One region of the Arthrobacter sp. NicSoilB4 genome, then DNA from elsewhere that is predicted to be linked to it. Evidence: predicted binding sites of a transcription regulator. Region 1 holds the regulator's gene; the other holds the start of a gene.
What was found. The regulator HrcA, encoded in region 1, represses chaperone genes, less so after heat shock. The targets are predictions, from matches to a motif close to TTNGCACTCGNNNNNNNCGAGTGCNAA.

Region 1 (4,172 bases):
CGGGGGTGTCCACCTGGAGGTGGACCTTGAGGTCACCGCGGCCGTAGCCGCGAAGGTGGGTGACGCCGAGTCCGCGCAGCGTGATGACCTCACCGGACTGGGTGCCTGCCTTGACGTCAATCTCCTGCTGGCCGTCGAAGGTGTCGAGGGTGAGTTCAGTGCCCAGCGCTGCCGCCGTCATGGGGATGTTGAGGCTGGCGTGCAGGTCGTCGCCGTCGCGCACGTAGGTGGCGTCGTTGTTGACCCGGATCTCCACGTACAGATCGCCGGCGGGGCCGCCGGCGGGGCCGGCCTCGCCCTGGCCGGAGAGCTGGATGCGGGTGCCGGTGGCAACTCCGGCGGGAACCTTCACCGTCAGGGAGCGCCGGCTGCGGATCCGGCCCTGGCCTGCACATTCGTTGCAGGGGTCCTTGATGACCGTGCCGAAGCCCTCGCAGGAACCACAGGGCGCGGTGGTCATGACCTGGCCGAGGATGGAACGGACGGCGCGCTGGACCTGGCCGCTGCCGCCGCAGATGTCGCAGCGTTCCGGGTGGCTGCCTTCACGGCAGCACGAGCCCTCACAGGTGGGGCAGGTGACAGCCGTGTCGACTTCGAGTTTCTTGTTGACGCCGAACACGGCGTCGCGGAGGTCGATCCGGACGCTGATCAGCGCGTCCTGGCCGCGGCGGACGCGTGAGGCCGGTCCGGCCTGGCCGCCGGCGCCGAAGAAGGTTTCGAAAATGTCCTGGAACGCGAAGCCCTGGCCGGAGTAGCTGCCGCCGCCGAAACCGTTGTCGGTGCCGTTCTCATTGCCGGTGGTGTCGTAGACCCTGCGCTTCTGCGGATCGGACAGCACCTCGTAGGCGTGGGTGACGGCCTTGAACCGGTCCGAGGCGTCATCCCCGGGGTTCACGTCCGGGTGCAGGGTCCGCGCCAGCTTGCGGTAGGCCTTCTTGATTTCTTCGCCCGTAGCTTCGCGGGAGACTCCAAGAACGTCGTAATGGCTGCTCAAAGTTTGTATCTCTTCCTTTTTGTACTGCCGGTGGGGCACTGCCTGTTAGGGGCAAGAAGCCTGGTGTCGGAACGTCGGGACGGGCGTGGTGTGCCGTCCGTCAGGGGCCGAGAATCCTTGAAAGATAGCGGGCCACCGCTCGGACGGCGGCCATGGTGGTGGGATAGTCCATCCGGGTTGGCCCCAGCACGCCGACCTTCGCCGTGGCGTCCGGACCGTAGCCGGTGGCCACCACCGAGGCCTCGGCGAGTCCGACATACGGGTTCTCCCGGCCGATGCTGACCGTCACCCCCCGCGGGTCCGCCGCCATGTCACTCAGCAGGCGGAGCATAACCACTTGTTCCTCGAGGGCTTCCAGCACCGGTCCGATGCTCAGCGGGAAGTCCACGTTGGAGCGGGCGAGGTTGGCGGTTCCGGCCATGACCATACGCTCTTCGCGGCTGCTCGTGGCCAGCGCCTCGAGGCCGCGGGCCAGCGCCTGCGCCGCGCCGCGCCGCGCGGGCGGGCAACTGCCGACCACGGACTGCAACGACTGCGGCAACAAGTTCAGCGGCGTCCCGGACAGGCCGCTGAGGAAGCGCGTGCGGAGTTCGGCCAGGGCCTCGTCGCCGAAGTCCTGCCCCACGTCAATGACCCGCTGTTCCACTTTGCCGGTGTCGGCGATCAGCACGATAAGCACCTTGCGGGGCGCCAACAGGACGAATTCGATGTGCCTTACCTTGGCCCGGCTGAGATGCGGATACTGCACGACGGCGACCTGGTTGGTCAGGTGCGCGAGCAGCCGGACGGTTCGGTCCAGGACGTCGTCGAGGTCGTCGGAGCCTTCCAGCAGGGCCTGGATGGCGCGGCGTTCTGCCGGTGAGAGCGGCTTGACCGCCGAAATCTGGTCCACGAAGAGCCGGTAGCCCTTGTCGGTGGGGATGCGTCCGGCACTCGTGTGCGGGGCCGTGATGAGGCCCTCATCCTCCAGGGCCGCCATGTCATTGCGGATCGTGGCGCTGGAGACGCCCAGATGGTGCCGCTCCACGAGGGCTTTGGAGCCGACGGGTTCCCGTGAATGGACGTAGTCCTCCACGATGGCGCGCAGCACTTCGAGTTTGCGTGGTTCGCTCACGCTCCACCTCCATTCGACTGTCCCGCATCCGGTGCCGCCGTTCGCCGACCGCACCGCACGCTCTGCTGGCACACGGCCTGTCGGTTAGCACTCGACATGCCTAAGTGCTAACCAGTCTAATATGAGTCGCCGCGTTGTTAGCATTGGATTCGCTCCGGGCGTTCTTCCCGGGGCAGGTGTTTTCGGGCACAGCCCGCCGTAGCAATCCAATCGCAAAGCAGTGTGGAACCGATGTCGTACCAGAACTGGGGCCCGCAGGACCTGTCCGCCCCCGCCAAGACGCAACTGCCGGAAGTGCCGGTGGAGCGCGGAATGGTCCTCGAAGATGTGCAGTCGGGCTGGGTGGGCGCCGTGACCCGGGTGGAGAAGTCCGGCGGGATGCACGTCGTCGCCCTGGAGGACCGCCGCGGCAAGTCCCGGTCCTTCCGGCTCGGCTTCGGCTTCCTGCTGGACGGACAGCCGATCCGGCTGATGCCGCCGGCCCCCCGGGGCGCCGCGGCTGCCGCCGGCAGCAGAACAGCCTCCGGCTCCGTCCGTGTGGCGGGCCAGCGTGCCCAGGTCGCCAAGGCGAGCCGGATCTGGGTGGAAGGCAAGCACGACGCCGAACTCGTCGAGAAGGTCTGGGGCGACGATCTCCGGGTGGAGGGCATCGTCGTCGAGCCGCTGCACGGCATCGACGACCTCGCCGGAGCCGTGGCCGCTTTCCGGCCCGGCCCCGGGCGCCGGCTCGGCGTCCTGGTGGACCATCTGGTTCCCGATTCCAAGGAATCCCGGATCGCGGACGCCGTTATGGCATCCCCCGGCGCGGCCGGCAACGTGCTGATCGTCGGGCACCCCTATGTGGATGTCTGGCAGGCGATCCGGCCCGCCGTGCTGGGGATCGAGAAGTGGCCGGTGATTCCCCGCGGCGTGGACTGGAAGACGGGCATCCTGATGGCTTTCGGCTGGCCGCACAGCACCAAGGAGGACATCGGCCTGGGCTGGCAGAAACTCCTCGGCGCGGTCCGCAGCTACGCCGACCTGGAACCCTCCCTGCTGGGCCGGGTGGAAGAGGTCATCGACTTCCTCACCGTTCCCTGAGGAGCCTGCCCTGGCGCCGCCGCCAGCGGGCCGATCCTCCATTCCGCGCCGAACCAAGTATTCTTGGAACGGCGGCTGCGCTCCCGGCGCGGCCCTGGCACCCCCAGGCACCAACGCACCACCGCAATCCGAAGGACGACACCGTGGCAGATGACGCACGCGAACACACCGGCAACCAGGCCGGCCATGGCCAGCCCCCGTACCATGGCGTTCCCGCAAATGCACTGCCCCTGACGGCAAGCGAGGACCGGCAGTGGGCCACGCTGGCTCACTTCGGCGGCATCCTCGGCTGCGTTCCCTCGCTGCTGATCTACCTGATCTTCAAGGACCGCGGCCCGTTCACGGCGCAAGAGTCCAAGGAAGCCCTGAACTTCACGCTGCCGCCCACGATCGCGGCCGTGCTGTGCAACCTGCTGGTCTTCGTGCCGGTGGTGGGCAACATCTTCGCTGTCCTCGCCACGGTCATCTGGATCGCCGTCACCTGCTTCTCGGTCGCGGCCGGCATCCACGTCAACCGCGGCCAGCCGCACCGCTACGAGTTCAACCTCCGCTGGATCAAGTAGCCCTCCAGCCGGTCCCAGGCAGACGGTCCCGAAATCCCGGACCGAAGCAGGAAAGCCGGCCGCTGCCCTCAGGGCGGCGGCCGGCTTTTTCAGCTTGGTCGGGCAGGATCTTGCGGACCCTAGTCCGGCAAAATCCTGCGGACGACGGCGTCTGCGAGCAGCCGGCCCTTGAGGGTCAGCACGAGGCTGCCGTGGAACGCCGCCACGGGATCAATCAGGCTGTCGGCGATAAGCCCGGCGACGGCGTGCCGCCCGGTGTCACCGAGTCCGCCGAGGCTGCTGATGTCCAGCCCGGAATTCAGGCGGGCCTCCAGCATGACGCGCTCGACGTTGCGGGTCTGCGAATCGAGGGTCTCCCGGCCTGCTGCCGGCGAAAGCCCCGATCCCAGCCGGTTGGCATAGGCCGTGGGGTGCTTGACGT
Region 2 (4,172 bases), 770 kb from region 1:
CAATGCCCTGCCCTGCCCGGTCCTTGTCCACCCAGTAACCGAGCGTGGCCATCATCGCCGAGCCCCACACGATGGAGGACACCGTCAGTTGGCCCACGATCACGGGTTCGCGGAAACCGGGGGTCCACGCCGTGATCAGGAAGGGCAGGGCCGTTGCCTGGGCGGCCTGGGTCTTGAGGGATCGCACCATCTGGCGGTAGTCGGGAAGGCCGCCCCCGGGAACGGGGTTGGACGCTTCCCAGGGGGCCAGCCACTCGCTGTTGCGGGCGCGGACCTGGGTCCATTCCTTGCGGTCCCGGTACCGGATGGGGCGCAACACGAGGTCGCCGCACTCAAGCGTTGCCGGCCAGTTGAAGCTGCCCCCCATTGGAGTTATTTGGTCAGGCTGGGCGCGAGGCTGGCGGCGAATTCGGGCAGCCATTCCCGCAGGCCGGGGCCGAGGTCTTCGCTGTCGCAGGCAAGCTGCACGCAGGCCTTGAGGTAGCTGAGCTTGTCACCGGTGTCGTAGCGGCGGCCGCGGAAGACGACGCCGTAGACGCCGTAGCCTTCGCCGTCTCCTGCCGCGAGTTCCTGGAGCGCGTCCGTCAGCTGGATTTCGCCGCCACGGCCGGGCTCGGTGCGTTCCAGCACCTCGAATACTGCCGGGTGGAGGACGTAGCGGCCGATCACGGCGAGGTTGGACGGGGCGTCGTCGATGTCGGGCTTCTCAACGAGCTGGTTGATGCGGACATAGTCCTCACCCGCTATCGCCTGGACGTCGGCGCAGCCGTAGGCGCTGATCTGGGAAGGGTCCACCTCGATCAGCGCGACAACCGAGCCGCCGGTCTTGGCCTGGACTTCGATCATGGTGCTGAGCAGTTCGTCGCGGGCGTCGATCAGGTCATCGCCCAACAGGACAGCGAAGGGCTCGTAACCTACGTGCTGCTTTGCACGGAGGACGGCATGGCCCAGGCCCATCGGATCGCCCTGGCGCACGTAATGGATGTCGCCGAGGTTGCTGGCAGCCTGGATGGACTCAAGCTTGGCGGTGTCCCCCTTGCCTTCAAGGGTGGCTTCCAGCGCGGGGACGCGGTCGAAGTGGTCCTCCAGCGCGCGCTTGTTGCGTCCGGTGATCATCAGGATGTCGTTCAGGCCGACGTTGACGGCTTCCTCGACGACGTATTGGATGGCCGGCTTGTCCACGACGGGCAGCATTTCCTTCGGCATGGCCTTGGTGGCCGGAAGGAATCTGGTGCCGAGGCCGGCTGCGGGAATGACGGCCTTGCGGACGGGAGCGTTGAGTGTAGTCACTCGACTAATCTAACGGAGGGACCAAACATTAGGTAATCATTCGAGCCGCCGGAGTACCTCTGCTTCACGGCTGCAGCACGCGGAGGGACGAGTCACCATGGCGTCGAAGGAAGACATCCGGGCCGGCCACCGTGCCGGGCGCGGCGCATTGACGCCCGCCGCCCTGTCGGGCGCCGGGGCGGGCATTGCCCGGCACGGCCTTGCGTGGGCATCCCGCCTGACCGGCGGCCACCCGGGCACCTTCGCCGCCTATCTGGGCGTGGGTTCCGAGCCGCCGACCCTTCCCCTGCTGACGGCGTTGCATGAGGCAGGGCACAGGGTCCTGCTTCCGGTCTGCGAGCCGGACCTTGGGCTGAGCTGGGTGTACTGGACTCCGGCCTCCGAATCCGTCCGGAGCCGCTACGCGCCGATCCAGGAGCCTGCAGGGGAACGCCACGGCACCGCCGTCATGCTGCACGCCCACGGCATCTTCCTGCCTGCCACCGCCGTCGACTTCTCCGGAAACCGGATCGGTCAGGGCGGCGGCTATTACGACAAGTTCCTCGCGGCGCTGGCTGCCCTCCTGCCGCCCCGGGCCGAGACGTCCGACGGCGGCCTGCCGCCCCTGCCGACGGCCGCCGTCGTCTTCGACAGCGAGGTGCTGCCGGCCGGCAGCATCCCGGCAGAGTCCTTCGACCGGAAGGTGGCGGCGGCGCTGACCCCGGGCGGACTGCTCCTGCTGCAGAGCTCTTAAGGGGCGCCCGGCCGGGGTGATAGAATTGGCACTCAGGCCCTGAGACTGCTAAGTGACGGATCCGCCGGTGACATCCCGGCAATGATCCAGACCAGCAAGCACGGGACCTGCTCGTTTGTCCCTGAGGAGGATTTCCAGTGCCCACGTATGCATACGCCTGCAAGGACTGCAGCCACGCCTTCGAGATCGTGCAGTCGTTCACCGACAGCTCCCTGACGTCCTGCCCCGAGTGCCAGGGCACGCTCCGCAAGAAGTTCAACAGCGTTGGCGTCGTCTTCAAGGGTTCCGGCTTCTACCGGACCGATTCACGCGACGCCAAGGGCAGCACGGGTTCCCCTGCCCCGGCGGCAACTCCGGCGCCTGCCGCGGCTTCCGCAAGCTAGGAACTGCCCGCAAGAATCGCGGGTCGCGGCCCGGCCACGGTTCTTTGGCCAGGCCCTTTCTCCACATAGCCCAAACCGCACCTGTCCGGCATTTCCGCCGACGCGTAGGGTCGCATTCATGGCCACCCTTGCGCGTTCCGACCCGGCCGTCGGCAACTTCCGGGCGGAACTCCCTCGCGTATTGCTTCGCGGTGCGTTGCGCCCCTCCTCGGTTCTCAGGATCGGCGTCCCTTCCTTTGGGCGCGGCACCAGCGAACCGAAATCCGGGCGTCCGCGGCCGGGCCGGAGACCGGCCGCCCGGCCCACCCGCCGTACGCTCCGCTGGCTCGAGCGCAACCGGCGGCTGGCTGTGGCGCTGTTGCTGTGCGTCGCGGCCGGCATCACGGTGCAACAGCTCACACCGGCCCCGCCCTTCGCGGTCTCCGCCTTCGCCGCGGCAACGGACTTGCCGGCCGGGAAGACGCTCGGTCCGGAAGATCTGACGCTGCTGAGCGTCCCGCGCGACCTCGTGCCGGCAGGCAGCTACGGCAGCAGCGAGTCCCCGCACGGCATGCAGCTTGCCGTGGCGCTCCGCAAGGGCCAGCTGCTGTCCGATTCCCAGGTCCTTGGGCCCGGCCTGCTGGCGGGAAGTCCTCCGGGAACCGCCGCAGTGCCACTCCGGATGGCCGATCCGGCATCAATCCAGCTGCTCTCCCCCGGGCAGCTCGTCAATGTGGTCATGACAACCGGCGACAGCTTTGACCAAACGGCGGCGTCCCAGGTGCTGGCTGCGGCGGTGCCGGTGCTGTGGACCTCCGAGCACGGCGGTGAGGCGGGCCAATGGCTGGCCGCCGGGGATACTGAGGGCCTCATGGTCGTGGCTGCCGATGCGGATCAGGCACGCCGTCTCGCCGGCGCCTCGACGCAGGGGAAGCTGTTCTTCGTCCTTGTGGTGGCCGTGCCGGGCTAGGCGTTTGGAAGAGCCGCACGGGCAGCCACAGCCTTTCCGGAGCCCCGCAGGGTCCGCCACCGAAGGTTCAGTCCCGGTCCGTCCTTAGCCCCAGTGCGGAGGCTTCTGTTCCTGGAGCCAGGAGTCGTGGTCGTAGCCGCCGGACTCGTCGCCCCAGCGCCGTGGATCGTCTTCGGCTGCTTTGTTCGGCAGCACTCCGGCGGGCATCGCCGCCGGAGTTGCCGGCTGCGAAGCGTTGCCCCGGCCGCGGTCCTGGAATTCCTCGTTGTTTTCGATCTCGCCGTCGCTCCGCGAATCACTGCTGTTTCGGGTATCGCCGTCTGCAGTCATGCCTCCGGCCTCCTTGCTGCCCTTGTCTGTTCTGTACTGTTGCGCGCCATCCGGCAATCCGAAGGAGGACCGCTCCTCCGCGGCCCGAGCTTCGTTGACGGCCAGGTTCTCGACGTCGTCGTCAAAGAATCCCGGCGAGGCCTGCTTCCGGTGCGTTACGACCGGTTTCTCCAGGCCCAGGTATCCTCCGATGCGGTCGGCGCAGGCCGAAGGATCGGTAAAGACTTCTATGGTCCATAGTGGCATGTAACGCCAGCCGAGTCGCTCCAGCAGCTGTGGGCGCAGCCTGCTGCGTTCGCGGACGGTCAGCCGGCGGTACTGCTCGGTGCCGTCGGACTCAATCGCGACGGGCCGGGGAATTTCGGCGTCGTCCTGCCCGAGAGTGCTCAGCGGGTCGGCTGCGGCCACCATGTTCAGTGCGCCGTCGTACTGGTGCCACACACGGGCACCCCGGGCACGGAGCCTGTCGCCGAGGTCAGCCACGAGG

Region 2: LDO13_RS13305 (FmdB family zinc ribbon protein) is a predicted target of HrcA. The motif match lies at 2,049-2,075, and genes of this name have one in related genera.

Annotation. Positions count from the first base shown of each region.
Region 1 covers NZ_AP024653.1:2,169,786-2,173,957, forward strand. Annotated here, with positions in the region: gene dnaJ (molecular chaperone DnaJ) at 1-994, opposite strand, end outside; gene hrcA (heat-inducible transcriptional repressor HrcA) at 1,095-2,108, opposite strand; gene LDO13_RS09785 (DUF3097 domain-containing protein) at 2,340-3,188, shown strand; gene LDO13_RS09790 (DUF4870 domain-containing protein) at 3,332-3,751, shown strand; gene hemW (radical SAM family heme chaperone HemW) at 3,871-4,172, opposite strand, start outside.
Region 2 covers NZ_AP024653.1:2,936,268-2,940,439, forward strand. Annotated here, with positions in the region: gene LDO13_RS13290 (GNAT family protein) at 1-367, opposite strand, end outside; gene galU (UTP--glucose-1-phosphate uridylyltransferase GalU) at 373-1,290, opposite strand; gene LDO13_RS13300 (5-formyltetrahydrofolate cyclo-ligase) at 1,388-2,023, shown strand; gene LDO13_RS13305 (FmdB family zinc ribbon protein) at 2,161-2,406, shown strand; gene LDO13_RS13310 (RcpC/CpaB family pilus assembly protein) at 2,525-3,355, shown strand; gene LDO13_RS13315 (AAA family ATPase) at 3,440-4,172, opposite strand, start outside.